Regions from separate parts of the Nonomuraea sp. ZG12 genome, predicted to be linked through region 2. Evidence: riboswitches for the same ligand, from Rfam matches in the RefSeq annotation. Region 2 holds a riboswitch; each other region holds the start of a gene.
What was found. A riboswitch is a leader RNA that binds a small molecule or an ion and turns the genes downstream of it on or off. The one in region 2 is predicted to bind cyclic di-AMP.
Positions count from the first base shown of each region.

Region 1: it holds a riboswitch for cyclic di-AMP, as region 2 does, so the genes downstream of both, ACTMTF_RS38005 (coiled-coil domain-containing protein) here and ACTMTF_RS04565 (CHAP domain-containing protein) in region 2, are expected to answer to the same signal.
Region 3: it holds a riboswitch for cyclic di-AMP, as region 2 does, so the genes downstream of both, ACTMTF_RS01265 (C40 family peptidase) here and ACTMTF_RS04565 (CHAP domain-containing protein) in region 2, are expected to answer to the same signal.
Region 4: it holds a riboswitch for cyclic di-AMP, as region 2 does, so the genes downstream of both, ACTMTF_RS39030 (C40 family peptidase) here and ACTMTF_RS04565 (CHAP domain-containing protein) in region 2, are expected to answer to the same signal.

Region 1 is NZ_JBQHCW010000022.1:13,123-20,613, reverse strand. It holds gene ACTMTF_RS38030 (MmcQ/YjbR family DNA-binding protein) at 1-183, shown strand, start outside; gene ACTMTF_RS38025 (hypothetical protein) at 245-724, opposite strand; gene ACTMTF_RS38020 (phosphotransferase enzyme family protein) at 1,233-2,243, opposite strand; gene ACTMTF_RS38015 (hypothetical protein) at 2,396-2,824, opposite strand; gene ACTMTF_RS38010 (hypothetical protein) at 2,957-3,184, opposite strand; gene ACTMTF_RS38005 (coiled-coil domain-containing protein) at 3,364-4,290, opposite strand; cyclic di-AMP (ydaO/yuaA leader) riboswitch at 4,350-4,484, opposite strand; gene galT (galactose-1-phosphate uridylyltransferase) at 4,551-5,630, opposite strand; gene ACTMTF_RS37995 (DeoR/GlpR family DNA-binding transcription regulator) at 5,627-6,406, opposite strand; gene ACTMTF_RS37990 (50S ribosomal protein bL37) at 6,509-6,631, shown strand; gene ACTMTF_RS37985 (TrpB-like pyridoxal phosphate-dependent enzyme) at 6,675-7,491, opposite strand, start outside.
Region 2 is NZ_JBQHCW010000001.1:971,609-979,099, reverse strand. It holds gene ACTMTF_RS04600 (S8 family serine peptidase) at 1-83, shown strand, start outside; gene ACTMTF_RS04595 (GNAT family N-acetyltransferase) at 192-746, shown strand; gene ACTMTF_RS04590 (CGNR zinc finger domain-containing protein) at 762-1,316, opposite strand; gene ACTMTF_RS04585 (mycothiol transferase) at 1,419-1,892, shown strand; gene ACTMTF_RS04580 (MalY/PatB family protein) at 1,889-3,055, shown strand; gene ACTMTF_RS04575 (SDR family NAD(P)-dependent oxidoreductase) at 3,127-3,891, shown strand; gene ACTMTF_RS04570 (fumarylacetoacetate hydrolase family protein) at 3,896-4,735, opposite strand; gene ACTMTF_RS04565 (CHAP domain-containing protein) at 4,870-5,526, opposite strand; cyclic di-AMP (ydaO/yuaA leader) riboswitch at 5,538-5,685, opposite strand; gene ACTMTF_RS04560 (aldehyde dehydrogenase family protein) at 5,917-7,344, opposite strand; gene ACTMTF_RS04555 (P1 family peptidase) at 7,415-7,491, opposite strand, start outside.
Region 3 is NZ_JBQHCW010000001.1:280,358-287,848, reverse strand. It holds gene ACTMTF_RS01275 (M48 family metallopeptidase) at 1-129, opposite strand, end outside; gene ACTMTF_RS01270 (hypothetical protein) at 140-937, opposite strand; gene ACTMTF_RS01265 (C40 family peptidase) at 1,059-1,502, opposite strand; cyclic di-AMP (ydaO/yuaA leader) riboswitch at 1,633-1,791, opposite strand; gene ACTMTF_RS01260 (NlpC/P60 family protein) at 2,157-3,122, opposite strand; gene ACTMTF_RS01255 (NYN domain-containing protein) at 3,207-4,529, opposite strand; gene ACTMTF_RS01250 (response regulator) at 4,784-5,440, opposite strand; gene ACTMTF_RS01245 (sensor histidine kinase) at 5,437-6,642, opposite strand; gene ACTMTF_RS01240 (PH domain-containing protein) at 6,753-7,301, shown strand; gene ACTMTF_RS01235 (PH domain-containing protein) at 7,298-7,491, shown strand, end outside.
Region 4 is NZ_JBQHCW010000023.1:88,261-95,751, reverse strand. It holds gene lysX (bifunctional lysylphosphatidylglycerol synthetase/lysine--tRNA ligase LysX) at 1-742, shown strand, start outside; gene ACTMTF_RS39035 (LuxR C-terminal-related transcriptional regulator) at 1,003-1,215, shown strand; gene ACTMTF_RS39030 (C40 family peptidase) at 1,259-2,260, opposite strand; cyclic di-AMP (ydaO/yuaA leader) riboswitch at 2,267-2,418, opposite strand; gene ACTMTF_RS39025 (amino-acid N-acetyltransferase) at 2,704-3,261, shown strand; gene ACTMTF_RS39020 (RDD family protein) at 3,360-4,754, shown strand; gene ACTMTF_RS39015 (RDD family protein) at 4,872-5,360, shown strand; gene ACTMTF_RS39010 (histone-like nucleoid-structuring protein Lsr2) at 5,878-6,210, shown strand; gene ACTMTF_RS39005 (ATP-dependent Clp protease ATP-binding subunit) at 7,462-7,491, shown strand, end outside.

The DNA.
Region 1 (7,491 bases), on a different contig from region 2:
CTGGTGGCCGCGGATCCGGGGCGGTTCTTCCGCCCGCCGTACGTGGGCCACCGGGGCTGGCTCGGCGTCTACCTGGACGTCGAGGACGTCGACTGGGAGGAGATCGCGGAGATCGTGGTGGACGCCTATCGCCAGATAGCGCCCAAGTCCCTTGTCGAGCTGATTCAGGTCAGCCCTCACTGAAATCCGTACCCGGCGATCGACGGCGCGCGCTCGGCCGGCTCCTGGCTCAGCTGTACGCGGGTCATCGCAGGGTCGATCGATGATCGTTCCGTCCCTGGTCGAGTCCCGAGATCGCCTGACGGCCACGGCGGTGCTTCGCGCGGCACCGGTGAGTCCTCAGCCCCCGCGTGAACGGTGCCAAGGTGGGACCGAAGGCCGCGCCGAGGACGAGCCATCCGAGGACGACGATGAGCCAGAGCACGGCGCGTCTGCTCGGCGGGGGGCCGCCGCGTAGCAGGGAGACGCCCAGGGGGACGAACGCGGCGCAGAGTCTGCCTGCGGCCATGACGGACTGCGGGATCTGGGTGCCTTTGAGCGTCCCGAGCGCGAGGGCCGACATCAGGCCGAGCGCGACCGAGCGGCCCAGCCCCAGGGCGCCGGAGCGGTAGGCGCCGATGTCCAGCACGACCCAGCCGAGGAAGGCCGCCCTGGACAGCATCCTGAACGGATGCCAGCGCACGTTCCGCCATGCTGAGTAGTTGTCGCCGATGCCGTTGATCATCGATGACAACCCGAGGCTGTCGGTCAGGTGGAAGGCCAGGTGATCGGTGCCGAACTGGAAGGTTCGCGGTTTAGTGGCGGAGAGTCAGGGGCCGAAGCTCCAGACGTTGCCGATCGGACGCCCGCCGCGTCGCAAGACGCTAGGACCTGCGTCATCGCCTCCAAGAACTCGGCGTGAGGGGCTTCGTCGGCCAGTATCGAGAGGGCGTCATCGAGATCGCCGGTCTTGATGATCTCTTCGCGCATGAGGGGTGTCTTCTCGAGTGGTGTGGGCTTGAATCCTGGAGGAACAACGGCACGGGTCTCTACGAGCTGGCATAGTTCAGATCCGTTCCGCCGGTGTCTCAAAGATCACTCACGCCGCCAGCACCTCCGACACCTGGCCATGCCAGGGGTCAGCCGAGGTAACAGGAATTCCGGCCATGAGCGAATCGCGAACTCTCTGACCTGCGAAAATATCGAGGGACCGAGCTCCGTCGTGGGACTCGCGCGCCAGCCGTACTTCCGAGTCACCCGTTCCCGCCGGCGGCCGCGAGTGACCGGAGCTTTCCACCGTTGGCGTCGAGCCAGCGGGTCGTGTCCTCCAGCTTGCGGATTCGGTCGGCGACCTCGCCGAGCTGTGCCTTCCCGTTCAGCCAGAGGCCCGCCCGCCACAGAACGCTGCCGACCGCCCGGGCGAGGAGCAGCCGGGGCAGCGCGTCGGCCTCGGCGGCGTCCAGCCGGCGGATTGAGGCGTACCCCCGGAGGAAGGCCGCCGTGCGGGGCTGCCAGTCGCGCGTCTCCAGGGCCCCGCTGTAGAACAGCGCGGCCATAACCTCCTGGACCAGGAAGCCGACCCCGGCGAACTCGAAGTCAAGCAGCCCGCTCACCTCCGCAGTGTCCTCGTCGACCAGCACGTTCCAGGCTGCCAGGTCACCGTGGATGACCTGGGTCGGCAGCCCGCCGCCGGCCGCGGACCACTCCTGCCCGACACGGCGTGCCACGGCGTCGAGGCGGGCGGCCCGCTCCGCGCTGATCCCGGCGGCGCGCAGCTGACGGCAAAGGACGCCGACGTGTGGCACGGCGGGGTGCGCCAGGAGAGGGTCACCTCGCCAGTCCCCCAGCCCGTCTTCTGGCGGCACGCCCAGCATCGCCTCGCCGAGCAGCCCGGCCGCCCGGCCGAAGCGCTTGAGTGCCGTCTGGCCCGTGAGGTCGGGCCGCACGCCGGGGATCCACCGGCAGACGGTGGCGGGCCCGGCCGCGGTCTCGATCACCATGTCCCCGCTGGGCGCGGCGACCGGCTCAGGCACCTGGAAGGGAAGTCCGGCCTGCCGTAGCCGCTGCAGGATCCGGTGCTCGGCGCCGACCTGCGCGGCGGACAGGGTCTGGCTGACCCGGAGCACGAATCGGAGGCCTCCCTGGCGGAGCAGGAACGTCTGGTTGTTGGTCCCCTGCTCGGCTCTGCTGATCGTCGTGTCCAGGGGAAAACCCCACGCTGCTAGCAGCCCGGCCATGAACTCCAGGTCGGCGGGCGCGGTCATGCGCCCCATTCTGGCGGCATGCCCAGGCCGGCGCGCAACCGGTTATAGGCCCTCTCATATCAAGAGTCAGCAAGGGGTTCCAATTCTGGCCGACCAGCCGGGGCCGCGCTTTTCTGACTCGGGTAGAGCTGAGGTACGACCAGAAGCGGCCATCAGTCGATCGTGAGCCGAGGACTGGCAATGCAGGCGTTCAGGTCGATCTGTCGACAGGTGGCCAGGGTGCGCCCTCGGCGGCGCAGGTGAGTGAGGAAGAGACTGCTGGCGGCGAGTTCGGCGCGTGCCCGGTAGGCCGCTCCAGGCTGGAGTGCGGAGCCGTTGAGGTGTCTGCGGAGGCGTCGCAGCAGGTGGGTGCGCGCGAACAGAGCAATGATGGGGCCGTGCTGGTCCAGGGTGGCGTGGGTGAGCGGGGCACGTCCGGCGGCGATCTCGGCCAGGACGTCGTGGGCTCGGCTACGGCCTAAGTGGGAGAGGGCGGCCTGGGCGTTGTTCGTCGCGAGAATGGCCTCTCGCAGCGGAAGTAGTGCCGCTGCGATGCTTCCGTCAGTTCCGGTGAGCAAGGCGTCCACGCGATCGGCGAGCATGCAACTGAAGCACGCGGGGGCCTGGTGCCGGTGCGGCCGCCCGCAACCACGACGGGTGGCGCTAGCTCGCCGCAGTTGGAGCAGGTTACCTTGGCCTGGGTTCGCGGGTAGCAGGTGACGCAGAGTGCGGGCTCACCGTGATCCGGCCTTGCCGGAGTTGATGATGCGGAGCCGGCACGGCGTGCCCGTGAATGCCGCGAACCGCCGGACCAGATCCACCCGGGTCTTGATCGTCGAGGCGGCCGGCAGCCGCTCCCACCCCGTCAGCATCGCGGCGAACACCGCATCCTGCGGGTGCAACGGCACCACGCCGTCCGCGAGCACCAGATGTGCGGCACCCTCCACCGAGACCCGTTGCACCCGAACACCACCTCGCGCCAGATGCGATCCCGTCCGGCGAACCCGGAAAGTGGCAGGCAGTTGGCCACGCACCAACGCACAGGACGACCTCGGCGGACGCCACCCTCACAGACCGACGACCCGCTGAAACGCCTTCTTCAAGAGTGCGAATAGCTCATCAGATGCTACTCGTCCCCTTATCAGTGCATGGAGACGTGCACGTGGTCGTAGTGGTTCTCGGTGACGCTGCCGCGGTCGGACATCGTGCTCCAGCCGGAGCCGTGGTTGATCCGCTGCTTCCAGATGACGTACTTGACGCCGAGCTTGTCGCGGTTGTCGACGGTCCACTCCGCGATGCTGTCGCCGAGCGCGTTGTGGACGGCGCTGGGGAGGCTGCCGCCGGTGCTCATCATGAAGTCGCACGCCCGGCCCAGCGGGTGCTCGCCGCCGCCACCCGAGCGGAAGCAGCCGACCGCGAACGGCAGCTTGAAGTTCTTCTGCAACTGCTCGCGCATCAGCCGGGTGCGGGCGGTGATGTTGTCGGGGCCCGACGGCAGCTGGGGCGCCCAGCTGCCGTCGGAGCGGCGGCCGGTGCTGAACGGGACGAGGTCCTTGAGCTTCTTCTGAATGTCGCCGATGACGTCCTCGGCCTCGTCGCGCTGCTCGGCCACCTCGGCGGTGTCGGCGCTGATGTCGCGGGCCAGCGCCGCAGCCTCGTCCGCGGCGTTCTTCTTCTCGTCGCGCGCGTCGAACACGTCCTGAACCAGGGCCGTCTGATCGGCGGTGACCTGCTCCAGCAGGGCCGCGGCGGCGCCGTCGGGCGGCACCACCAACGCCGGAAGCGGCATGCCGCCGTTCTGATAACGCAGATTGGCGAGCTCGGCGACGCGCCCACGAGCGGCGGTGAGCGCCTCCTCGGCGGCGGCGAGCCGTTTCTCGGCCGCCTCGGCGGCCTGCTTGGCCTTGGCCAGCTCGACCCGCTTGAGGTTGTAACGCTCGATGAGCTTGTCGACCTTCTGGTTCAGCCCTTTGAGCTCGTTACGGAGCTTGGCCTCGGTCGGTTTGGGCTCAGCGGTGGTGGTGGTGACGGTGGTCGCGGACGACACCGTCGCTGGAATGAAGATCACCGCCGCCACGCTGATGACGCCAATGGCAAGGTGCGCGGGGGACGCTGCCGCCACGAACGGGTTCCTCTCCCTCAGCCGACCGGGTTAGCTGACGGGTTCGGGTCAGAGAGCTCCCTACCACCGAAGTGGATTCACCCCAGATGCGGTGGGTCCCCGGCTCCAGGCGACTCGCCCGGATTAGGCGTGGCACAGCGTTACGGCCGTGCCTCAAGGGATATTAGTGGTAGATCCCGGGTAACGCGACTCCAATCGGAAATCAATCAGTGATCTACCTGTGATCGAAGCATGTTCGCGGCCTCTTCCGGGGGCACGTCGTTGACGAAGGCGCCCATGGCCGACTCCGATCCTGCCAGGAACTTCAGCTTGCCGGGCGCCCGCCGGATGCTGAACAGCTCCAGGTGCAGATAGCCCAGCTCACGGTCCTGCCGCACCGGCGCCTGGTGCCAGGCGGAGATGTACGGCATCGCGACGTCGAACAGGCCGTCCAGGGCCCTCAGGACCGAGGTGTAGAGCGGCGCGAAGGCGGACCGCTCGGCCTCCGACAGCGCGGCCAGGTCCGGCACCTGCCGGTGCGGGTAGAGGTGCACCTCGAACGGCCAGCGGGCGGCGGCGGGCACGAAGGCCGTCCACAGCTCGTTCGCCGCCACCACCCGAGGCCCGGCCCGCTCGGCGTCGAGCACGTCGGCGTACAGGTTGCGGCCCTGATGCCGCTCGGCGTACCGGCGGGCGGCGGCGAGCTGCAGCTTGGTCCTGGGAGTCACGTACGGGTAGGCGTAGATCTGGCCGTGCGGGTGGAAGAGCGTGATGCCGATCTCCTCGCCGCGGTTCTCGAAGCAGAAGACCTGCTCCACGCCCTCGATCGCGGACAGCTCCGCCGTGCGGTCCGCCCAGGCCTCCATGACCAGCTCGACCTGCTCGTCGGAGAGCCGGGAGAAGGAGGAGGAGTGCTCGGCGGTGAAGCACACCACCTCACACCGTCCCAACCCCGGCCGGACTTCACTCAGCCCGCCCGCTTCCTCATAAGAGCCGATATTTCCGGAAAAGGACGGGAAGCGGTTCTCGAACACCACCACGTCGTAGTCGTGCGCCGGGATCTCCGACGACCGGGTGTCGGACGACGGGCAGAGCGGGCATTCGTCGGCCGGAGGCAGGAACGTACGCGTCTGCCGGTGCCCCGCCATCGCGATCCACTCTTCGGTCAGCGGGTCGTAGCGCAGCTCGGAGGCCACCGGCCGCGGCCCGAGGGGCCGCCGGTCGATCGCGCTCCGGTCGGCGTCGTCGCGCCGGTCGAAGTAGATCAGCTCCCGGCCGTCGGCCAGATGGGTGATGGTGCGCTTCACTGCGAGCCCTCCGCGATGATCAGTTCGCCGGCCCGTTCGGCCAGCTCCATACGTGCGTCCTCGGGCAGCCCCGCGTCGCTGATGACCACGTCGGCCTCGGTCAGCTCGGCGATGGTGCTGATGCCGATCGTGTTCCACTTGGTGTGGTCGGCCGGTACGACCAGCCGGTGCGCGGCGGTCACCAGCTCCCGGTCCGTCTCGGACTCGAGCAGGTTGGGCGTGGTGAACCCGGCCCGCGCGCTCATTCCGTGCACGCCCAGGAAGAGGGTGTCCACGTGCAGCCGGCGGATCGCCGCCACGGCCACCGGGCCGACCAGCGCGTCGGAGGGCGTGCGGACGCCGCCGGTGAGCACCACGGTCCGGTCGGCGCGGGGGTTGCGATGGAAGACGTCGGCGACCGGGACCGAGTTGGTGATCACCGTGAGCTCGGGCACTCCGATCAGGTGGTGGGCCAGCGCCCACGTCGTGGTGCCCGCCGAGAGCGCGACCGCGGTGCCCGGCCGCACGAGCCGGGCCGCGCGGCGGGCGATCAGCTCCTTCTCCTGCTGCTGGCGGGCGGACTTGGCGGTGAAGCCGGGCTCCTCGGTGGAGCCGGGGCCGAGCGCCGTCGCACCGCCGTGCACCTTCTCCAGCAGCCCGCGCTCGGCGAGCACCTCGAGGTCGCGGCGGATGGTCATGTCGGAGACGCCGAGCTCGCGTACGAGATCGGCCACCCGGACGCCGCCGGCACCGCGGACGCGTTCGAGAATCGCCTGCTGCCGCTGCTGTGCGAGCACGCCCCCGCTCCTTCCAACAGATTCCACCAAATTATGACACGCATATGTTGGGGAATGTTAGGTCATCGGATGGGCTTGTGCTTGACCGGCCCAGGAGAGACGTTGGAGGACGGCAAGCCGCACCCCGAATCCGGGAGGGATGAGCCCATGGCCAGGCGCGCCCGTAAGGGCAAGGCACGCAGGAAGAAGAAGGCCAACCACGGCAAGCGCCCCACCGCGCGCTGACGGTTCACCCGCCCGCGGTGAGCTCCCTCACCACGGGCGGAGCCTACCCCGGCAGCTCGCTGAGGGCCTCGTCGATGCGCTCCTGCGACAGTGTCAGATCCTCCATCCGGCCGGACAGGTAGCGGTCGTAGGCGCCCAGGTCGAAGTGGCCGTGGCCACACAGCGCGGTGAGGATCACCTTGTCCTCGCCGCTCTCCTTGCAGCGCAACGCCTCGGCGATGGTCTCGGCCAGCGCGTGCGTGGGCTCCGGCGCGGGGACGATGCCCTCGGTGCGGGCGAACCGCACGCCCGCCTCGAAACACTCCGACTGCGACTTGGTGACCGCCTCGAACAGGCCCAGTTCGTACAGGTGCGACAGCAGCGGCGACATGCCGTGATAGCGCAGCCCGCCCGCGTGGATGGGGTCGGGCACGAAGTCGTGGCCCAGCGTGTGCATCTTCAGCAGTGGCGTGAGCCCCGCCGTGTCGCCGAAGTCGTAGGCGTAACGGCCCCGCGTGAACGAGGGGCAGGCGGCGGGCTCGACGGCGCGCAGCGTCGGATCGATCTTCCCGGCCAGTTTCTCGCGCAGGAACGGGAAGACCAGCCCGGCGAAGTTCGAGCCGCCGCCGGTGCAGCCTATGATCACGTCGGGCATCTCGTCGAGCTGGGCCAGCGCCTCCTCGCCGATCACCGTCTGGTGCATGAGCACATGGTTCAGCACCGAGCCGAGCGCGTAACGGGTGTCGGCCTCGGCGGCGGCCACCTCGACCGCCTCACTGATCGCGATGCCCAGGCTGCCCGGCGAGTCGGGCTCCCCGGCCAGCACCTTGCTCCCCGCCATCGTCACCGGGGACGGGCTGGCGTGTACCGTCGCGCCGTAC
Region 2 (7,491 bases):
GCTTCACCGTGCGGCGCGGCGAGCCGGGCACGTACCTGCTCACGCTGGGCCCACTCAGCGGGGAGTTCCAGGTCAAGCGCTGACGGATCGGCAGGACTTGGCAGGAGCGCACCTCACCGGCGCTCCTGCCATCTGCCGTTCGCGCGAAAACAGGTCGAGCCGGGGCGGGGCCACCGGCTACCGTTCGACCGGTGCGCCCCGTTCTCGAGACCGACCGCCTGATCCTGCGTCGCTTCACCGACGCCGACGCCGACGCCCTGTACGACCTGCACAACGACCCCGCCGTGACCCGCCTGATCAACGGCGGCCGGCCGATCCCCCGCGCGGTGATCGTCGGCGAGACGCTGCCCAGGTTCGTCGCGTCGGGTTTCTTCGCCGCGATCGTTCGCTCGACCGGCGAGTTCGCCGGCTGGTTCCACCTGCGGGCCCCCGAAGGCGTCCCGGCCGACGAGCTGGAGCTGGGCTATCGGCTGCACCAGCGGGTCTGGGGCCGGGGCTACGCCACCGAGGGGTCCCTCGCCCTCATCGACAGGGCCTTCACCGAACTCGGCGCCCGCCGCGTCTTCGCCCGCACGATGACCGTCAACACCCGCTCCCGCCGCGTCATGGCCAAGTGCGGCCTGCGCCATGTCCGTACCTTCTTCGAGGACTGGCCGGAGACCATCGAGGGCTCCGAGCAGGGCGACGTGGAGTACGAGCTGCTTCGCGACGACTGGCTGGCAGGCCGGAACACCGCCACGGCGTAGCACGCACGCGCATGCCTATCGGTCGGCGGTCATGGCCCTGGTCTTCCGGGAGCGGTAATTGGCCGCCTTGACGCGATTGCCGCATTCCTCCATGCCGCACCACTGCCGGTTGCCGCCCCGGGACCGGTCGATGAAGATCCGGGTGCAGTCGGGGTGGCCGCACTCGCGGATGCGCGACCGATCGAGGCCGGCCAGGAGCGCGATGGCCGCCCTGGCCACCTCGGCGGCGACCGCCGTGACGTCGCCGGCGCGGATCATGCCCGAGGGGGTGAGCGTCGTCCGGGGCGCCGGGCCTTCCGCCGCCCGGTTGAGCTCGTGCAGGTCGTCCTCCGGCCAGGGCCGGCCGTCCATCGCGTGGCGCGCCAGCCGGTAGACGACCTCGCGCAGCGCCACCGTCCGCCGCAGCCCGGCGGCGTCCACCGGCGGCTCCTCGCTGAGAACCCCGGCCTCGACCGTCCACCGGGCCAGATCGGCGGGCGTGGCCAGCAGCTCCTCGGGGTCGCTCCGCCGCCACTTGAGCGTCCCGGCCAGGTCGAGGGCGAGGTCGCCGCTGACGAACACGAAACCCATGTCACCACCTTGACAGGTGACGCGGGCGGGCGCAATGGTGGCGTCACCTGTCAAGCCGGTGACGCTCTCGCGGGAGGTCGCCGCTCGTCCCCGGAGCTCGCATTGATCACTGACGACGACTACCTCTATTTCACCCGCCGGGCCCTGGACGGCATGATCGGCATCGTGGCAGGGCTCGGTGACGAGCTCGCCAACGTCCGGCCGCCGCTCCCCGGCGCGAACAGCCCGTACGCGCTGCTCACCCACTGCCTCGGCGTGGTCTCGTACTGGGCCGGCGCCCTGGTGGCGGGGCGTGAGGTGGCGCGCGACCGCGACACGGAGTTCACCGCCTCCGGGCCGGTGCGCCCGCTGCTGGACCGGGCGGCGGCGGTGCGCGCCGCCCTGGCCGAGGACGCGCGCGCCGCCGTCCCCGCCGGCCCGCTGCGCGGCACTCCGCCACCCGGCTTCCTGGGCCCCGACCGCGAACTGACCCAGGGCGCGGCGCTGCTGCACGTGTACGAGGAACTCGCCCAGCACCACGGCCAGATGGAGATCATCCGGGACGCCATCCTGGCCGGGGCGGAGGCCAGGGCATGACCGCCTTCCAGCGCGTGGACGTCGATCGGCTGCGCGCGGGCCATGGCGTCAAATGGGGCTCGCTGCCGCCCGGCACCCTCGGTTCCTGGGTCGCCGACATGGATTTCGGGGTCCCGCCCGCCGTGCGGGAGAGCATCCTGCGGGTCACCGAACGGCAGGACTTCGGGTACCCGTTCTGGCCGGACGGGGATCCGGTGGTCGAGGCGTTCGAGGACCGGATGGCCACCCGGCACGGCTGGCGGCCGGAGCCGGGACGGACTCGCGTGTTCACCGATCTCATCCAGGTCCTGCAGGTGATGATCGAGCACGCGACCCGGCCCGGCGACGCCGTCGCGATCCACGTGCCCGCCTATCCGCCGTTCCTGGCGAGCATCGTCAGGTCGGGGCGGCGCGTCGTGCCGCTGCCGATGCGGTGGCGGGAGGCGGGCTGGGACTTCGACGGCGACGGCCTGGCCGACCGGCTGCGCGCCCAGGGCTGCCGGATGCTGGTGCTGGTCAACCCGCACAACCCCACCGGCAGGGTGTTCACCGGCGCCGAGCTGGCGCTGCTCGCCGAGGTGGCCGCGGAGCTGGACCTGGTGGTCCTGGCGGACGAGATCCACGCCGACCTGACGTTCCGGCCCGCCCGGCACATCCCGTTCGCCTCGCTGGGCGACGAGACCGCGGCGCGCACGATCACCACCACCTCGGCCACCAAGGCGTTCAACATCGCCGGGCTTCGCTGCGCCGTCGCGCACGTCGGGGCCGAACGGGTGCACCGGTCGCTGGCCGAGGCCCCGCTGGACTACTTCGGCACGCCGAGCACGCTGAGCCGGGTCGCCACCGTGGCGGCCTGGCGCGAGGGTGACGCCTGGTCCGCGGAGCTGATGCGCACCCTGGAGCACAACCGGGGCCTCGTCGCCGAGTGGGCCGCGGCGCTGCCGTGGGACCTGCGCTATCACTCGCCGGAGGCGACCTATCTGAGCTGGTTCGACTTCACCGGCACGCCGATCGGCGCCGGCGCACCGGCCGAGCACGTGCTCAACAGGGCGCGGGTCAAGCTCAGCGAGGGGGCGGAGTTCGCCCAGGGCACCGATGTCGACTGCGCCGCGTTCGCCCGGCTCAACTTCGCCACCAGCCCGTCCCTGCTGCGGGAGATCCTGGCCCGCCTCGCTGCCCTCTGACCGTCATCGACGGGAAACCGCATGCCAGGGCACCTGGTGCACTGGTCAGACCAGTCGTTAAGGTGCTTCCCATGACGGCATACGAGCGGTTGTTCCGCCTGGACGGGCGGCGTGCGGTGGTCATCGGCGCCGGGAGCGGCATCGGCAGGGAGGCGGCTCTCGCCCTGGCCGCGCACGGCGCCTCGGTGGTGTGCGCGGACAAGGACCTGGCGGCCGCACAGGACACCGCCGGGCAGTGCGGCGGCACGGCGCGGCTGCTCGACGTGCTGGACACCGAGGCGGTCCGGGCGTGCGCCGACGAGATCCCCGCCGACGTCCTGGTGTTCACCGCCGCCACCAACGTGCGCAAGCGGCTGCTGGACTACTCCAGCGAGGAGTTCGACCGGGTCGTGCACCTCAACCTGCGCGCCTCGTTCGAGGTGCTGCGGGCCTTCGGCGCGGGCATGGTGGCGCGGGGCGGGGGCTCGATCATCGGCTTCGCGTCCATCCGCGCCAGCGTGACCGAGCCCGGCCAGAGCGTCTATTCGGCGACGAAGGCCGGGCTCGTGCAACTGCTGCGCACCGCGGCGGCCGAGTTCGGCCCGCACGGGGTGCGGGTCAACGCGATCGCGCCGGGCGTGGTGGAGACGCCCCTGACCCAGCAGATCAAGGACGACCCCGCCTGGTACGACGCGTACGCGGCCAAGAGCGCGCTGGGCCGCTGGGCCACCGCCGAGGAGATGGCCGGCGCGGTGGTCTACCTGGCCGGTGACGCCGCCGGCTTCGTCACCGGCTCGGTGCTCTACGTGGACGGCGGCTGGACCGCCGTAGACGGCCGCTTCGACCCGCCCCGGTGAGCCGTCAGCGGATCTCCATGGCGGGCAACACGTCGTTGGCGAGCGTCCCGACCTCGTCGACCCGGATCCGCACCCGGTCGCCCGGCGTCAGGGTGAAGTCCTGGCCGGGCACCAGGCCGGTGCCGGTGGACAGGATCACGCCCCGAGGGTGACGGTCGGCCCGGAACAGGTAGCCGACCAGGTCGTCGAGGCGGCGGTGCAGCTGCGAGGTGGCGGCCGTGCCCTCCCAGGTGACCTCGCCGCCACGGAAGATCGTCATCTCGATCTCCAGGGCGTACGGGTCGGGGACCTCCCAGGCGGGGCGGATGCCGGGACCGAGCGCGGTGGCGCCGGCGAACATCTTGGCCTGCGGGAGGTAAAGCGGGTTCTCCCCCTCGATGGAGCGGGAGCTGACGTCGTCGCAGACGGTGTAGCCGGCGATCTCGCCGCTGGCCGTGACCACCACGGCCAGCTCCGGCTCGGGGACATCCCAGGTGGAGTCGGGCCGCACACCGATGGCCTCGTCATGCCCGCGCACCCGCCGACCGATCGACTTGAAGAACAGCTCGGGGCGCTCGGCGTCGTAGACCCGCTGGTAGATGTCAGGCTCGGTGCTCTCCTCGACCCTGGCCTCGCGGGACTGCCGGTAGGTGACGCCGGCCGCCCACACCTCGGTGTCGGGATCGACGGGCGCGGCGGGCGTCACCTCGTCGATCGGCTCGGAAGCCGCTTCGAGCAGCGTACGGAAGTGATCGAGGTCGGCGGAGAGCGCGTCGCCGAGCGAGAAGCCGGCGGGCAGCGCGCGGTCGCCGCCCGCGGCGCGCACCGCCCAGCGGGAGGAACGAGAGCAACGAACGAGGTGCATGAGCGCCTTCCTGTCAAGCGAACAGTGCTCCCGGTCAGGGCCCCGGCCGGGGCCCGTCCAGGTCACGGCGTGCCCGCGCCGGGCTCGCCATGTCCGGCAGCCTACTCAAGCGCTTTTCCGGTGCTGTGCCCGCGTCAGGCCGCGAACTCGGGGTAGCCGTATCCGACGACCTGCGACGTGGGACGGACCCGCTCCTCGACCTTGCCGTTGCCGGTGTTGCCCTCGATCGTGGTGATCGTGCCGTCGCCGTTGTCCTTCTTGACCAGGCCGACGTGGTCGATGGCGCTGGTGGTCTTGGCGCCGTTCCAGTCGTAGAAGACCACGGAGCCGGGCTTGGCGACGGTGCCCCAGCGCTGGTTGGCCTTGAACCAGTCGGCGTAGGTGACGGTGTAGGCGTCCCAGCCGACCGAGGTCCGGGCGCCGGCCTTCTCGCCGACCCAGGAGACGAACATCGCGCACCACGGGGCGTTGGCGTACAGCTGCGGCCGGCCGCCGCCGTCGCGGGCCAGCGTCTCGGTCGCGCGCGGGGAGGACATGTACCAGCTGTGGTACGGCGTGCCGCCGCCTGCCGCGTTCTCCTTCACACCGATCTGGGACTCGGCGACCCGCAGCAGGGTCTGCGTGCTGACCTTGCCGGTCTCGGCAGCGGGGACCGCCTTCTGCTGCGACGGGTGCTCCGCCGCCATGGCGGCGGTGCCGCCCAGGGTGGCGCCGGCGGCGACGCTCAGTCCAAGAGCGAAGGTGACGATGTTGGACCGGCTATAAGCGCGCTTGAGGATGTTCTTTGCCATTCTGGGGGTGCTCCTTACTTCCATGCCGCCTACCGGGTTAGCTGACGGGTTCGGGCGTGGAAGTGCCCTACGGATGCCTCAGGAGAGAGCAACCGATTCACCCCAGAAATACGTGGGTCCCCGGTTTCGCGAGTTTCGCGGATTCGGCGGCCGCGGCAGACCTGTGATCGAACAGAGGCACAGGTCAGACGCGGTCTCGGCGATTGAAACGGTCACGCGGGCATGTGAAAGACCCTGGCGTGTACCGCGGATGACTCAAAGGTAAGTGAACGGCATAGAACGATGCAAGTGAAGGGCTTGACTCCCTCACGGAATCCCCTGTCACGCAAGGGATTCAGCCCTCCATTCTTTACCTTTCTCCGGGTTTGACGAGGGCAGAAACGCGCCCCTTCAGGGCCGGATGATCGCCATTCGCGTGACGGTGAACTCCTCGATGGCGAACCGCGGGCCCTCCCGGCCGATGCCGGAGTCCTTGACGCCGCCGTAGGGCATGTTGTCGGCGCGGAAGCCCGGCACCTCGTTCACCACCACTCCCCCGGCCTCGATGCGCTCGATCGCCGCGAACGCCGTGGCCAGGGAGCGGGTGAAGACCGATGCGTGCAGGCCGTACCGGGAGGCGTTGACCGTGGCGAAGGCGGCGTCCAGGTCGGGCACCGGCCGTACGCACACCACAGGACCGAAGATCTCCTCGTCCCAGGCGGCGGCCCCGCCGGGCACGTCGGCCAGCACGGTCGGCGCGATGGCCCGGCCGTCACGCACGCCGCCGGTGACGAGCCTGGCGCCAGAGGATCCGATCCAGTCCAGCACCCGGTCCGTCGCCGCCGGGTCGATGAGCGGCGCCACCCGCGTCCCGGGCGAGCGCGGATCGCCCACGGCGACGTCCTTCATGCGCGCGGCGAGCAGCCCGAGGAACTCCTCGTGCACCGCCTCCTCGACCAGCACCCGCTGCACCGAGATGCACGCCTGCCCCGAGGCGTAGTAGCCGCCGCGCACCACGGCGTCGGCGGCGGCCTCCAGATCTGCGTCGGCGGCGACCACGAGGGCGGCGTTCGAGCCCAGCTCCAGCAGCACCTTGGTGGGGGCGGCGGCGCGGGCGATGGCGTGCCCAGCGGCGGCCGAGCCGGTGAACGACACGGCGCCGATCCGCCGGTCCTCCACCAGCGTGCGGCCGACCTCCACGTCCCCGGTGACGAGCTGCACCGCGGCGGCGGGCAGCACGCCCGCCGAGCGCAGCAGATGCACCAGCCAGAGCGTCGCCAGCGGCGTCGCGGGAGCCGGCTTGACGATGACCGGGCAGCCGGCCGCCAGCGCCGGAGCGATCTTGTGCGCGGCCAGCAGCAGCGGATAGTTGAAGCCGGTGATCCCGGCCACCACGCCGATGGGCCGCCGCGTCCAGAACCCGATCAGCCCCTCTCCCGACGGCATCAGGTCCAGCGGCACCGTCTCACCGTGCAACCTCGCCACCTCCTCGGCGGCGGTGGCCAGGGTGACAAGCGTGCGCGCCACCTCGACCCGGCAGTCCACCAGCGGCTTGCCGGTCTCCAGCACGAGCAGCCGCTCGAACTCCTCGCGCCGCTCGGCGACCGCGTCGTGCGCGCTCGTCAGCGCGGCGCGGCGCGCGTGCGACGGCAGCGCGGCCATCGCGGGCGCGACCGCGAGCGCCTCCTCCACGGCCCGCGCCGCCAGCGCCGCGTCCCCGACGGGCGCGCTCATCACGACGGAGCCGTCGTACGGGAAGATCACGTCAGCGTACGCCGGGGCGTCGGCCCACCCCTCCCCCACCGGAAGGCCGGACGGCCACGAGCCTGCGTAAGTCACTGTTTCCCCCTTTGTCCTGGCGATCGGGTCATGGCATGCGGGTCATGGCATGCGGGTCATGGCGATCGGGTCATGGCGTTCGCCGAAGGGCGCTCGGGAACACGTCGAGATACGCGGGCGCGCCCGCCCGCCCGGTCGCGGCCAGCA
Region 3 (7,491 bases), 690 kb from region 2:
CGCGGCTCGACCGGCGGGCTCGGCGCTCTCGCCGGCCTCCACGGCCACCTCGCCGGCCTCTACGGCCACCTCACCCGCCTCTGTGACGCCGACGTCGTCGTCCGCCGCGTCGTTTCTGTTCTGGTCCATTCGCGTCCCCTCACGCCAGCTGGTCGCGCATGTACGCGCGCCACCGCTCCGTCAGCATGCCGGTCGAGAGCCCCAGCGAGGCGAGCGCCCCGTCGACGCCGCCCGCCTGAGCTTCACGGTAGAGCCTCACCAGGGTCCTCTCACCCCGGTGCCCGGCGAGGAAGCGACACGCCAGCCAGGCCTCCTGGTACGCCCGCGCGAGCCTGGCGCCGTCGCCCTGGAGGGCGAAGTCCGCCGGTCCCGGCAGATGGCGGGGGATTCGTCCCGCTCTGACCTCGGCGGCGAGCTCGGCGGCGGCCACCCGCACGGGCAGCCCGGCGTCCCGGTAGGCGACGTAGTCGGCGAAACCCTCGTAGAGCCAGATCGGCAGCCCGCCGGTGCCCGCGGCGACATGGGTCAGCTCGTGCGTCAGCACCACGTCCCTGCCGGTCGGCGTGAGCCGGGCGAAGAACTCGGGCACCACGATCACCCGGCCGTCGTCCGCCACGGCGGCCAGCCCGTCGACCGACGCCACCCCGGCGAGCCCGGCAGCCTCGGCGGCGGAGCCGGGCACCAGGACCACGGGACGCACCGGCCGGCCCAGCACGGCCGCCACCCGCCGCCCGGCCGTGTCGGCCCGGCGTGCCAGGTCGCGGAGGAGCTCGGCGGGCGCGTGGCGCCCGGCGACCGAAGAGCTTCTCCCTCGTACGACCACCGCTTCGTCACCCCACGGGGCCGGGACCTCGGCGAGGTCCGGAGCGCTGGCCGTGGCGGCCCCGGCCAGCAGCAGGGCCGCCAGCACCGCTCGACGGCTCACCCGCACGGACACGATGCCCGATGGTAGCCGCCCGAACGGCAGATCCGCCCCGAAGACGGCCCGATGGCGGTCTGATGGGCCCGGGACGGCCGAAGGCCCCGTCCCGGGCGGGACGGGGCCTTCGGACCGGGGATCACAACCCGGGACGTACCGCGCCCACGAACGACGACTTGCGCCATCCCGCGAGCTTCTCGATGCGCACCCGTTCGCCTGTCCTCGGCGAATGGATCATCTTGCCGCCGCCGACGTACATGCCGACGTGACCGAGCCCGCGGAAGAACAGCAGGTCTCCTTCCCGCAGGTTCTTGTAGGAGACTTTCGTCCTGATGCGCGCGAACTGGCTGTACGTGACGCGCGGGATCTTCACTCCGGCCTTCTTCCAGGCGAACTGGACGAGACCCGAGCAGTCGAACGAACCAGGTCCGGTGCCGCCGTAACGGTACGGGTCACCGATCTGCTTCTTGGCCACCGCGACCGCCTTACCGGCCATCAGCTGTTGCCGAGCGACCTTGGCCCGCTTCGCGGACTTGGCGGACTTGGCCGCCTTCGTCCCGGAGGAGCCGGAGGATTCGCTCATCGTCGCCGCCTGCGCCGACGTGGCAGGGAGGACCATCCCTCCGGCTGTCACGGTCATGGTCAGCGCCACGCCACTCAGGGCGATGCGGGACAGACGGGGGTTCTGCGAAGAGGTAGACAGGATTTCTCCTTGGATCTTCCACGAACGCCTACCGGGTTAGCTGACGGATTCGGGCCTGGAAGTCGCCCTACGGCGCGTGTCGCGCCGATTCACCCCTGATCCGGAAACGCGGATCGCTGGGTCCCCGGCTCCGTGCCTCCTGGCTGCACGGACTCGGCAGGTCACCGCCTCCATTCGTCTACAAGGGCGGGGGCGGCGACCGGCTGGAATGTTCATCGGTCCACCTCGGAAGATCCGATGGCGGTCCGCGGCGACATGGCGTGGCGCCGCGAGGCCAGAAGCTACGCCCGGTCGTCGCGATCTGGCAAAGCCTGAGTGCCTCAGTCAAGATCAGACAAAGGGAGAGTCAAGTCCTCCACCACTGCTGGGATATGGGGGTTCGTTATTGAAAAGTGACCCTTCTCACAGTTGACGATTGAATGAATTGTCAGGTCCCATCCGTACCTCTTGTCACATGCGTCACATCCATTCACGCCTGGAAAGCACGAAACCGGGCCCCGGAAATGTTCCGGGACCCGGCTCGAAGGGTGTGGATCACGGGCGGCGGGCGCCCGCGAAACTCCTGCCGTAGGCGGAAAGGGAGACCACCTTGACCACATCACCGGTCTGCGGTGCGTGCACCATCTGACCGTTGCCCGCGTAGATGCTCACGTGCCCCAGTCCCTGACTGAAGATGAGGTCGCCGGGCTGCAGGTCGTTCATGTCCACCGCACGGCCGGCCGTCCACTGCTGCCAGGTGGTGCGCGGCAGCTCGACGCCCGCCGCGCGCCAGGCGGCCTGCGTGAGGCCGGAGCAGTCGAACCCACCCGGTCCCGTGCCGCCGAAGACGTACGGCTTGCCGATCTGGCCGTAGGCGAAGGACAGCGCCGCCGCGGCGTTGCCCGAGGCCGGACCGGTGTACTTCAGACCGGTGCTGTTGGGATTGCCGGCGCGGTAGGCGCCGAGCCTGTTGAGGAGCTTCTTCTGCTGCGCGATGAGCGCCAGGATCTCCTTGCGGTCCTTGCTGACCGCGTCGCGCTCCTTGTCGGCGTCGCCGAGCGCGTCCTGGGCGCTGTCGCGCTCGATCTTGAGGCCGCGGTTCTCCCGGTCGAAGGCGGCGAGCTTGTCGGCTCGCTCCTGGGAGAGCTGCTGGGTCAGCGACATGCTGTACAGCATGTCGCCGGGCTCGTCATTGGTCATCATCGTGGGCAACGAGGTGTAGTCGCCCATCTTGTAGGTGTCGACGGCCATCGCGACCACCTGCTCGCGCAGATCGGCCACGGTGGCCAGCTTGCGTTTGTAGCTCTCGTTGAGCTTGGCGTAGCGGCCGCTGGCCTCTTTGTACTTCTCGGTCGCCGTGTTGTAGCGGTCGACGACCTTGTCGGCCTTGTCATTGAGCTTTTTCAGCTTCGCCTTGGCCTGGCTGACCGTGGGCTTGGGATCGGCCAGCGCGCCTCCCATCGGGGTCAGCAGCAGCCCGATCGCAAGACCCGTGGCCAGGGGTATCCGGCCCAACCTCACAGCGTCGCCTCCCAGGGGATATACCTGGGGCGAAATAGTACAGAAGTGACGGGGTAAGTCTCACCTAAACGTCATATTTGTAATCTAGGCGCGGCCCAGCCGTCGAAGCAGCAGTCCAGACGGAACGGGTCTGGCTCCCATCCGCCGCACCGATTCGGCCACCTCGCGGTCGGAGGAGACCACGGCGATGGCCCGGCCCGGCGGCTCCGCGCGTACGAGCTGGCGGATCAGGTCGTCGGCGATCTCGCCCGGCGCGCTGAACAGCACCCGCACCCCGCGCGGCGCGACCACCTGCACTGGCGAGTTGAGCTCGGCGCCGTCGAACACGGCGGTCACCTCGACCCGGGTCTGGGCGACGAGCCCGCCGAGGCCGGTCATCAACCGGGTGCGCTGGTCGGCGAGGGTGAGGGTGCCGTAGCCGGACTTGGTCACGTTGTAGCCGTCGATGATCAGATGCACCTGGGGCAGCGCGAGGAGCTGGTCGAGCAGCTGGGGGTCGTCGTCGGCCAGCGCGCGGGCGGGCACCCCGCGCACCCCAGGACGCTCGCCGGTGGCCGCGGCGACCGAGTCGGCGGGCTTGCTGATCGTGGTGGGCAGGGCCAGCTCTCTGCGCAGCCCCGCCGAGGCGTCCTGCAGGGCGTCGAGCAGCACCCTGATGCGGGCGTCCTCGATGCTCCTGCCCTCGCGGGCGGCCCGGCGCGAGGCTTCGAGCTGCTTCTCGACGTCAGCCAGGCGCTCGCGCAGCCGCCGCAGCTCGGACTCGCCGGCGCTGCCCGCGGCCGAGGCGGCGATCTTGGCGTCCTCGGCGGCGTGCGCCATCTCATCGGCGCGGCGCACGGCGGCCTTGGTGCGCTCGCGCGTCTCGTGCAGCTTGCGGCGCAGGTCGGAGTTCTCGGCGCGGGCGGACTTGAGCTGCTCGCGCAACCGCTCGGCCTCCTCCTTGGCGGTGTTCTTCAGGGCGGCGAGCTGCTCGCGCAGCCGGGAGACGACCTCCTCGCGCTCGGATCCCTCGGCCGCGACCGCAGACCGCTCCAGATCCGCCCTCGCCGACTCCACCATCTCCGCCCAGCCGGGGGGCCGGATGAGGTAGGCCGCCGCGGCGACGAGCACCGGATCGGCGGCGGGCGGCACGTTGCCCTCGGCCAGTGAGGCGATGAGCTCCGGCCAGCCGGCGGCCACCGACTCGGCGACCGCCTCGCGGAACTCCTTGTCGTTCTCCAGCTGGGCGGCGATGGGGGCGCTGCCCAGCCTGGCGCGCTTGCGCGGGTCGAACTTGGCGATGCCGCGCAGCGGCGGTGGGACGGCGACAGCGGGCATCGAGCCGAGGACCTGAGCCGCCAGGTCGACGACATTCAGCCGCACCTGCTCGGGAAGCGGGCGAGACAGGCCTTCACCCGCTGAACTCATCCCACTGTCCCTTCATGACATGCTCTTTCAGACAAGGGTACGGCTGTCGGCTACCTGTCCGTAACGGACACCCGAAAGGGGACAAGCGCTTGGTGGGCGTTATCGGACCGCGCGAGGACCGGCGCTCGCCCAGCAGGCGCGCCACGTCCGGCCCTGTCCGGGAACGCGGTACGACCTGACGCGGCCGGCCAGGCGAAAAGCTGGAATTCCAGCCCTCAGCCTCCGGGGACCGGCTCCGGCGATCGACCGGTCGCTCACGGGCCGGCGTCGTAGACCAGCAGCGCGATCTGCACCCGGTTGTTCAGCCCCAGCTTGGTGAGGATGCGTGAGACGTGCGCCTTGACGGTGGGCACGCTCATGAACAGCTCACGCCCGATCTCGGCGTTGGACCTGCCCTGGCCGACCGCGGCCGCCACCTCGCGCTCGCGCTCGCTGAGCCGGTCGAGCAGGGCGCGGGCGCGCTCGGTGCGCTGTCCCGCGCCGTCGCCGGACACGTGCGAGATGAGCTGACGGGTCACCGCCGGCGACAGGATCGGCTCACCCGCCGCCACCTTCCTGATGGCCGCCACCAGCTCGGCCGGTGGGATGTCCTTGAGCAGGAACCCGGCCGCGCCCGCGCGCAGCGCGCGCAGCACCTGCGCGTCGGCGTGGAAGGTGGTCAGCACCAGCACCTCGGGCGGCGACTTGGTGCCGCGCAGCGCCTCGGTCGCGGCGAGCCCGTCGACCTCCGGCATGCGGATGTCCATCAGGACCACGTCCGGCCGGTGCTCGGCGACCATCGGCGGCACCTGTGACCCGTCGCCCGCCTCCCCGACGATCGCGATGTCGTCCTGGCCGCCCAGGATCATGGACAGCCCGGCCCTGACGAGCGCGTCGTCGTCGACGATCAGAACCCGGATCGGCGCGGTCATGCATCCTCCCTGGGGTCGTCGGCCGGCCATGGTAACCAGGCTCGCACGAGGAAGTCTCCTTCGGGGGTCGCGCCGTGCTCCAGCCGCCCGCCCGCCAGCTCCGCCCGCTCGGTCAGCCCGATGAGCCCGGCCCCCGCTCCGGGGATGCGCGAGCCGGACCACGGCCACAGGGCGTTGCGCACCTCGGCCGACAGCCCCTCCCCTGGAGCCCCGGTCACCGCCACGGTGGCGGGAGCGCCGTCGGCGTGCTTGCGGGCGTTGGTCAGCGCCTCCTGCACGATGCGGTAGAGGGTGCGGCCCAGGCTTTCCGGCGCGTGCCCGACCGCCAGGTCGAGCCGGACGTCCATGCCCGCCTGTTTGCACTCCGCCACCAGGTCGGGCAGGTCGGCCAGGGTGGGCTGCGGCCGCTCGGGCACCGGCTCGTCGCCGGGCGAGCCCGGATGGCGCAGCACGCCGATCACCTCGCGCAGGTCCTGCAACGCCAGGTGGGCGCTGCTCCTGATCGCCCCGGCGGCCCTGGCGATCTCCTCGGCCGGGGCGTCCGGCCTGAACTCCAGCGCGCCCGCGTGCAGGCTCAGCATGGACAGGCGGTGGGCCAGCACGTCGTGCATCTCCCTGGCGATCCGCTCGCGCTCCAGCCGCTTGGCCTCCTCGGCGGCGATGTCGGCCCGCTGCCTGAGCGTCCAGACGAGCTGCCGCCTGGCCCGCACCACCACCCCCCAGGCGAAGACCGTCAGCATGATGGCGAGGCCCAGGACGAACGTGCCCAGCGGGCCGAGCTCGGGGTCCGGCCTGAGGAACACGTACGGCAGCAGGGTGACCACGCTGAGCAGGGCGATGGAGCCGGAGACCTTGAACGGCCGGTGCACGGCCACCGTGAACAGCCCGACGACGGCGGCTCCGCCGACCAGCTCCAGGTAGGTCGACAGGACGCTGGTCACCACGGCAAATCCGACCGGCCACCGGCGGCGCAGCCACACCGACAGGCATCCCAGGACGCCGGCCACCTGCTCCAGCGCGATCACCGGCTCGGGCTCGTCCGCCAGCTCCGGGATGGTCACCAGGGTGAGCACGCAGGCCAGCACGAACATGACGATGTCGACGAACCAGTCACGGGTCGAGCGCCGCACCGGCCGCCCCGCGCCGCCGTCGCCGAGCAGGACGGACGGCAGCGCCCACCGGTATTCATCCGAGCCCGTCACGTTCACCGAGGTTATGCCGTACGAAGGACATGGCGACAGCGACCAAAGTCGATACCGGGCCAGACCTCGGACCGACGCGGCGGGCCGGGCGGGCCGGAGACGCTGGGACCATGCGAGTCCTCCCCGAAACCGAAACCCGAACCGAGAACGAGCCCGGGACAGCCGGGCACGGCGCCACCATGCTGCGCCCGCCGCGTGAGTGGGCCGACCCGAGGGCGGTCGCGTGGTGGACGACCCAGTGGCTGCTCTTCCTGCTGCCGGTGGCGGCCGCCGGCCTGGCGGCCTTCTGGTTCCTCACCGAGCGCCCGCTCTGGCTCGGCGTGGCGGCGGGCGCGTTCGCCGTGGGCTGCGTCGTCCTGGCGCTGGTCGCGCCGCGCGCCTCCTACCGGGTACGCCGCTGGGAGGTGACCGGCGAGGCGGTCTACACCCGCGAAGGCTGGCTGACCCACACCTGGCGGGTGGCGCCGATGTCGCGCATCCAGACGGTCGACACCGCGCGGGGGCCGGTGCAGCGGCTGTTCGGGCTGGCCGACGTCACGGTGACCACCGCCTCGGCCGCCGGCGCCATCAAGATCGAGGCGCTGGACCACGAGCTGGCCGCCGACCTGGCCGCGCGGCTGACCGCGCTCACCCAGACCACGCCGGGTGATGCCACGTGACCGGCGAGACCTGGCGGGAGTTGTCCCGCCGCAACCTGGGGGCCGCGGGGGTCAAGTCACTGGCCGTCGCGGCGCCGGTGGTGATCGTGCTGGCGCGGGTGCTGGCCGGCGCTTCATGGCCGTGGCAGGCGATCGTCGCGGCCGGCGCCGGCGCGGGCGTGCTGGTCGTCGCCGCGGTGCTGGCGTACGA
Region 4 (7,491 bases), on a different contig from region 2:
CAACCGCAACTTCCGCAACGAGGGCGCCGACTCCACGCACAACCCCGAGTTCACCATGATCGAGGCCTACGGCACCTACCTCGACTACAACGACATGGCGGACCTGACCCAGCGGATGTACCAGAAGGCCGTGGTCGCCGCGCTGGGCACCTCCGTGGTGGTGCACGACGGCGTCGAGGTCGACCTGGGCATCCCCGAGTGGCCCAGGATCAGGCTGTACGACGCGGTGTCGGAGGCGGTGGGCGAGGAGCTCACCACCGAGACCCCGCTGGAGCGGGTCCGCGCGCTCGCCGACAAGCACGACGTCCACTGGGACGCCAAGTGGGGGCAGGGCAAGCTGGTCCAGGAGCTGTTCGAGGAGCTCGTGGAGCACACCCTGATCCAGCCCACGTTCGTCATGGACTACCCGCTGGAGACCTCCCCGCTGACCCGCCAGCACCGCGACAACCCGATGCTGACGGAGAAGTGGGACCTGATCGGGTTCGGCACCGAGCTGGGCACCGCCTACTCCGAGCTCATCGACCCGATCGAGCAGCGCCGCCGCCTGGTGGAGCAGTCCCTGCTGGCCGCGGGCGGCGACCCGGAGGCCATGCAGCTCGACGAGGACTTCCTGCAGGCCCTGGAGTACGCGATGCCGCCGACGGGTGGCATGGGCGCCGGCATCGACCGCATGGTCATGGCGTTCACCGGTCGTAACATCCGCGAGACGATCTTGTTCCCGCTGGTGAGACCGACCGGCTGAGCGGGCTCTTTCCGACAGCGGCTCCGCCGTCCGCGCGGGACGGCGGAGCGAAGCTGTGCAGGTGTCACCACCGCGATCATTGCGCCCCGATATTTGCCGACATATAGCGAGTACTTCAGCTGCGGCGAGGCGCGTCGAGTCATGCCGATCTCGTGCTTGACGACCTTTCCCGCATGCGTTTACCGTCTGGCGGGACGAGCAGCCTCGCTCGGATCAATGACGTCTCCGAGTCGTGCTGTTGGTGGGAGGGAGGGCTCCCGATGAATGTGCTCACTGAAGGCGTTGAGCTCAGCCATGCCGATCTGGCATTGCTGGCCGAGCTCGCCAAGGGGGTAACGGTGGATCGGGTGGGACGGCGCTTGGACATCAGCGGGCGGACGGTGCGCCGAAGACTGCGGGGGATCTGTGACCGCATCGGCGTGGCCACCGCGATCGAGGCGGTGGCCTGGGCGGCACGCCGACAGCTGATCTAGCCCGCGAGGTGATCCAGCGTGAGGCGATCCAGCGCTAGGTGATCTAGTCAGCGATGCGCACGGCTCCGGCGTAGGGGCGCCGGTCGAGCGACGCGATGCGTACCACGTCACCGGTCCGCGGCGCGTGCACCATCATGCCGCCGCCCAGATAGATGCCCACGTGGTGCAGGTCGCTGTAGAAGAAGACCAGGTCGCCGGGGCGCAGCTCCTCCTTGGGGATGTGCCTGCCGGCGGTCCACTGGTCACCGGTGTAGTGCGGCAGCGAGATCCCCACGCGCTGGTAGGCCGCCATCACCAGGCCCGAGCAGTCGTAGCCGCGTGGGCCTTCGGCGCCCCAGATGTAGGGCTTGAGCTGCTGGGTGAGCGCCCATTGCGCGGCCTGCGCGGCCTTGCCGGAGCCGGGGATGGGCAGGCTGACGCGGGTGGCGGGGGTGCCCGGGCGGCCGGCCTCGCCGAGCGCGCGCTTGAAGAGGCTGCTCTCCACCTTGGCGACCATCTTGACGATCTTGTCGCGCTTGGTGTCGAGATCCTTGACGATCTCCGTCACCTCGTCGATCCGCGCCTTGGCGCCCGCTCTGGCCCGCTCGGCCGCCTTCATGGCCTTGGTGAGCTGGACCACCTCCTCGCCCTGCTGCTGCTGGAGCGCGTAGGTGGTGGCGGCCCGGTCGAGATAGTTCTCGGGGTCCATCGAACCGGCGAAGGTCAGGGCGTTGCCGAGCCCGCCGGTGATGTACTCGTTCTGCGCGAGCACCATCGCCTTGGAGCGCTTGGCGGTCAGCTCGGCCTCACTGACGGCCAGCGTCCTCTTGGCGCTCTGCGCGGACTTCTGGGCCGCCTTGAGCTTCTCGCGCTGCCCGTTGTAGTTCTCGGTCAGCGTCTCGATCTCGACGTGCATCTCCTCGACCTGCTTGGAGAGCTGCTTGAGCGAGGGCTTCGGGTCGGCGGCGGCGGAGCCGGGCGGGCCGGCCATGAGCAGGGCGGCGACCGTCACGCCGACAACGCCGAGCCGGAGGACCCGTTTCTCCTTGGTCCCGCTGCGCTTCACCGACCGAGCTCCTTCCATCGACGCCTACCGGGTTAGCTGACGGGTTCGGGCCGGAAGCAGCCCTACCGAGCCGAAACTCGGATTCACCCCTGGTGGTGCTGTGCGGGCACCACTTGTGGTTCCCCGGCTCCCCTGCGGGGATTGGGCGCGTCCCGTACGAGAATCGCGGGGGACATCGTCGCTGGACACTAATGCACTCCAGGTTCCTGCTCAACCGGAACTGCAGAGTCTGTAGAGGTTTCACAACCGAAGGGTCACAAGGTGATCTCGTGGCACCCCGTACAGAAAAGGATTTATGTCCCCTTTGCCCTAGGTTCGTCGGGGGATGGGACTGTAGGAACCGTGCAAATCCGAGCGTGCTCACCCGAACACGAGAGGTCACAGGATGGGGCAGAGGTGAGAGTTAGGGCTGAGCCGTAATGACATCTGTACGCTGGATGTCCATGGAGCAGGTCGCCGAACTCACGGTCCCAGAGACAGAGGTCGTCGTCCGGCGCGCCAGGACCCCGGACGTCCGGACCATCAAGCTCCTGGTCGACACCTATGCCGGCGCCGGACATCGGCTGCTGGAGAAGGCGACCGTCACCCTGTACGAAGACGTACAGGAGTTCTGGGTGGCCGAGCGCGGCGGCGAGGTCGTCGGCTGCGGCGCCCTGCACGTGCTCTGGGAGGACCTGGCGGAGATCCGCACGGTCGCCGTCCACCCGGAGGCCCGGGGCCTGGGCATCGGCCACCGGATCGTCTCGGCTCTCCTCGGCACCGCCAGGAAGCTGGAGCTGCAGCGCGTTTTCTGCCTCACCTTCGAGGTCGATTTCTTCGCCCGGCACGGGTTCCGTATCATCCAGGGCACCCCGGTCTCACCTGAGGTCTATGCAGAGCTGCTGGCCTCCTACGACGAAGGCGTGGCCGAGTTCCTGGACCTGGAGCACGTCAAGCCGAACACCCTGGGCAACACGCGTATGCTGCTCCACCTGGCATCGGGTGACGAGGTCCTTGACTGACAGGAAAGGTGATTGTTGATACCTATGTCGATACCTTGGGCCAGGACAGGCATGTGCCCTGACACGTGCCACATGCGCACTCGAAGCGAGGTGACACGGTGAGCACAGGACAGCCGCCGTATCCTCAGGACAACTCCGGCGACAACCCGCCGTACGGACATCCTGAATACGGGCAGAACACGGGACGCCAGCAGGGCGAGCCCGACCCCGACGTGACCATCGTCGGCTACCGGGCCGACGACGCCTATGGCCAGCAGCCCCAGTACGGGCAACAGCAGCAGCAGGGCTACGGCCAGCAGCCGCAGTACGGGCAGCAGGGCTATGGCCAGCAGCAGCCCGACTACGGGCAGCAGCAGGGCTACGGCCAGCAGCCGCCGTCGGGTCAGCAGGGTTACGGGCAGCAGCAGGCCTACGGCCAGCAGCCGTCTTCTGGGCAGCAGGGTTATGGTCAGCAGCCGCAGTATGGGCAGCCCGACTATGGCCAGCAGCCGGCCTCTCAGCCGGACTATGGGCAGCAGCAGCAGGCTTACGGCCAGCAGGGCTACGCACAGCAGCCCCAGCCGGATTACGGCCAGCAGCAGGGCTATGGACAGCAGCAGGGCTACGGCCAGCAGCAGCCCGACTATGGCCAGCAGCAGCCTGACTACGGGCAGCAGCAAGGCTACGGTCAGCAGCCGCCTTCGGGGCAGCAGGCTTACGGGCAGCAGCAGGGCTATGGCCAGCAGCCGTCTTCTGGGCAGCAGGGTTATGGTCAGCAACCGCAGTACGGGCAGCCTGACTATGGCCAGCAGCCGGCCTCTCAGCCGGACTACGGGCAGCAGCAGGCTTACGGCCAGCAGGGCTACGCACAGCAGCCCCAGTACGGTCAGCAGCCGCAGTACGGCCAGCAGGGCTACGGGCAGCCGGCGCCGCAGGCCGGCTACGGCCAGCAGCCCTATGGACAGGCGTACGGCACGCCGGTCGGGGTGCAGCCGCCCGGCGCTCCGGCGCCGCTGGCGGAGTGGTGGCAGCGCCTGGTGGCCCGTCTCATCGACGGCGTCATCTTCGGCATCATCTCCTTCCTGGTGTCCCTCGTCATCACCGCCCTGTTCGTCGCGAGCTACAGCTCGGTCACCGGCGCCACGAGCGGCTTCGTGGGCGCCTCCTCCTTCCTTGCGGGGCTCATCCAGTACCTCCTCCTGGCGGCGCTGTACGTGGCCTACGAGTTCTTCATGACCAAGATGAACGGGCAGACGCTCGGCAAGATGGTGATGGGGATCAAGGTCGTCCCGGTGGGGCAGGCGCTGCCGCCCGGCGGGCTGCCGACCGACCTGGCGCTGAAGCGTGCGGGTGGCACCTGGGGTGGTTATGTGCTCGGCATCGTCCCGCTGGTCGGCCCGTTGCTCGGCGTGATCGCCGTGGGTGTGAACGCCGCCTCCCAGCTCTGGGACAAGCCGCTGCAGCAGACGTTCGCCGACAAGTTCGCCGGCACCGTGGTGGTGAAGATCAAGTAGCGCAGACCACGCGCAACAGGGGCCGGCATCCCGTCGGCCCCTGTTTTGTGCCTCGATCCGGTACCAGAATGGGCCCTGCAAGGCTCTGACGGGCCTGCGATGGGGTGAGGTGAGGTTATGGCCGGGACACCGCCGCAGGTGGACCTGATGCCCGCTGAATGGTGGGAACGACTCGTCGCCAGGCTCATTGAAGCGCTCGTCTTCGGCGTCTTCTATTACATTCTGTTCATTGCGCTATGGGGCATCTTCCGAACTGTCGGGGTTCTGGACGCGTTCGAGGGACGTTTGCCCGGGGTGTTCGCTTGGGTGCTCGCGGGGCTGGCATATACGGCCTACGACTGGCGTCAACTTTCCCGAGGCGGGCGCACGTTCGGGAAGGCGATCATGAAGATTCGGGTTGCGCCGGGCGACCTTCCGCCGCGTGAGCGGCTCAAACGAGCCCTGCTCTATCCGGCGCCCGCTATGGTGATGGGCATTCCGGTGGTCAATCTGCTGGCCGGAATGTTCGTGTTCGGCGTCGGTCTGCTCATCTTGATCGACAAGCCACTCCAGCGTGGGCCGCATGACAGACTCGCGGGAACGCTGGTGGTCAAAGATCTTCGTTGAGCCACTCGTACCTGGCTCGATGGCTTTTCACAAAATTTTCCGCTTGATCCGGTAAGGAGCCTGGAGAGACTGGCATTAGGCTATGGACGTCCGGGTTGCCGGATGTTGGTGCCCCCTGCCGGGCTGTGGGCATCGGTGTGCCGCTATGGTCGGGTGCGGGCGGTGCTCTCACCTCGGGTGACATGAGGGCCGGGTGGCCCCAGCTCTCCCGCGACGTGTGTATAAACGCCCCTGAAACCCCGGTCCGCTGTGGAGACGAGGACGAATGCAAGCCGTAACAGACGTATTGTCGGCGCTCATCCCACCTGTCGTCGTGGGCGGCGCCTTCATCTTTGGCGTGGTGAAGTTGGTGCGCTCCGAGGGCGCCGGACGGCGTCCAAACCGCCAGGATCAGGCCGAGAACCACAACTGATCAGCGGCTCAGCGAATCACTGCAGCTCTGAATTGTCTTAACGCCTTTCCGGGTATATGTTTGGCTCAGGCGAATGAAACAATGCTCCGGGAAAGGATTGCGTAGATGGCCAAGCAGATCCAGGAGATTCTCATCGATGACCTCGATGGGGGCGAGGCCAATGAGACGGTCAGCTTCGCTATTGACGGCTCCACCTATGAGATTGACCTCAGCGACCTTAACGCCAAGAAGCTGAGGGACTCCCTCACGCCTTTCGTGCAGCACGCTCGCCGGGCAGGTGCCGTATCGGCGCGCCGTCGCGGACGCGGCGGGCAGCGTGCGATGAGCCGCGAGAAGAGCGCTGAGATCCGGCAGTGGGCCAAGGCCCATGGCCTGCCGGTCAGCGAGCGAGGCCGTATCGCCTCCACCGTCGTAGAGAAGTACGAGGCGGCCCACTAAGGAGCCGACTCCCCGACCATGCGCTTATGCCGATCGCCTAGGACCCCGGCGACCGCCATAAGCGCATGATCATTTTGGGGCGAATCTCAAATAGTGGACGTTTCCCGGGTTGATCTTCTGATTCTTCGGCATTTGGGCCGGTGTTTCCCGACGGTGCGGTGCGGGCCGTCGGCGAATGGGCGGCCATTTGTTGATCTGCTGCCTGGAGCCCCCACCTTTCCCCGCCTGACATCCTGACGCTCCCGCTTCCCCGGCCGGCCGTGCCGGGGTGGCGGGATTCGGCGTTATGCTGGCACGTCCGATCTTCACGGTGATCGCGTTATGGCGCGCGTGGTGATCCGGTTCGTGGAAGAGTCCGGCATGGAAGCGTTCCCACGCCGGCGTTCTCCCGGCGCGTCGCGGCGGACTGTTTCACGTGAAGCCGTTCAGGCGCACCGCCGCCCCAAGAGGCTCGCGACGCCACTCCGCCGCGCTCATTCCCTCCCGCCCGTTTAGGCGCACGTTCCCCCGGCCCGTACGCGGTGGTCCTGAAATCCACGCCCAAGCCCGTACACGGCGGTCCTGAAAACGGCGCCCCGGCCCGTACACGGCGGTCCTGTATCCACCGCCCGGCCCCCGTACGCGGCGATCCTGAAATCCACGCCCCCTGTACGCGGGCGGTCCCGTAATCCACACCCCTCGTCTGTACGCGAGCGGTCCGCTAATCCACCCGGCCCTGTGCGCGGGCGGTCCGGTAATCAACCCCCTGGCCTGAACGCGGAGGTCCCGTAATCCAGGCCAACGCGCGGCCCGGTACGCCGCCGGGGCGCCACCGGTAACGATCCTGACCGGACCCTCCGCGATTACGCCCTGGGTGATACGTTGCACGGCCGCTTGGCCTGCGTTTGCACCAGCACATACGATGACCGGGTAAGAGTTACGGCCGCGGTGCGTGGATGAGTGGGCGAAGGCGGCCTGGGCCGGCCCGCCACGGCGTCCGACAGTGGATCCGTGCCGATCTGCCCGCGCCGTCACCGAGGAATTAGACCCACTTCAGGCGAGCGCCCTAAACATCGTTCGCTTGCGGCGTATCGGGAACACGTCACCCCCGAACGGTAGTTGGATAGAGGGTGAAGGCCCTGCTCTCGGGGAACGTGTCTGCTATAGAGCGTGTCAGCGGCAGAGGGCAAGGTTTGCCGAGCCAGGGCTAGCATGCGGGATGACGGGACCGGATTAACCGGCCTGACTGACCGCTCTGTGAGGAGCGACGAGATGTTCGAGAGGTTCACCGACCGAGCGAGG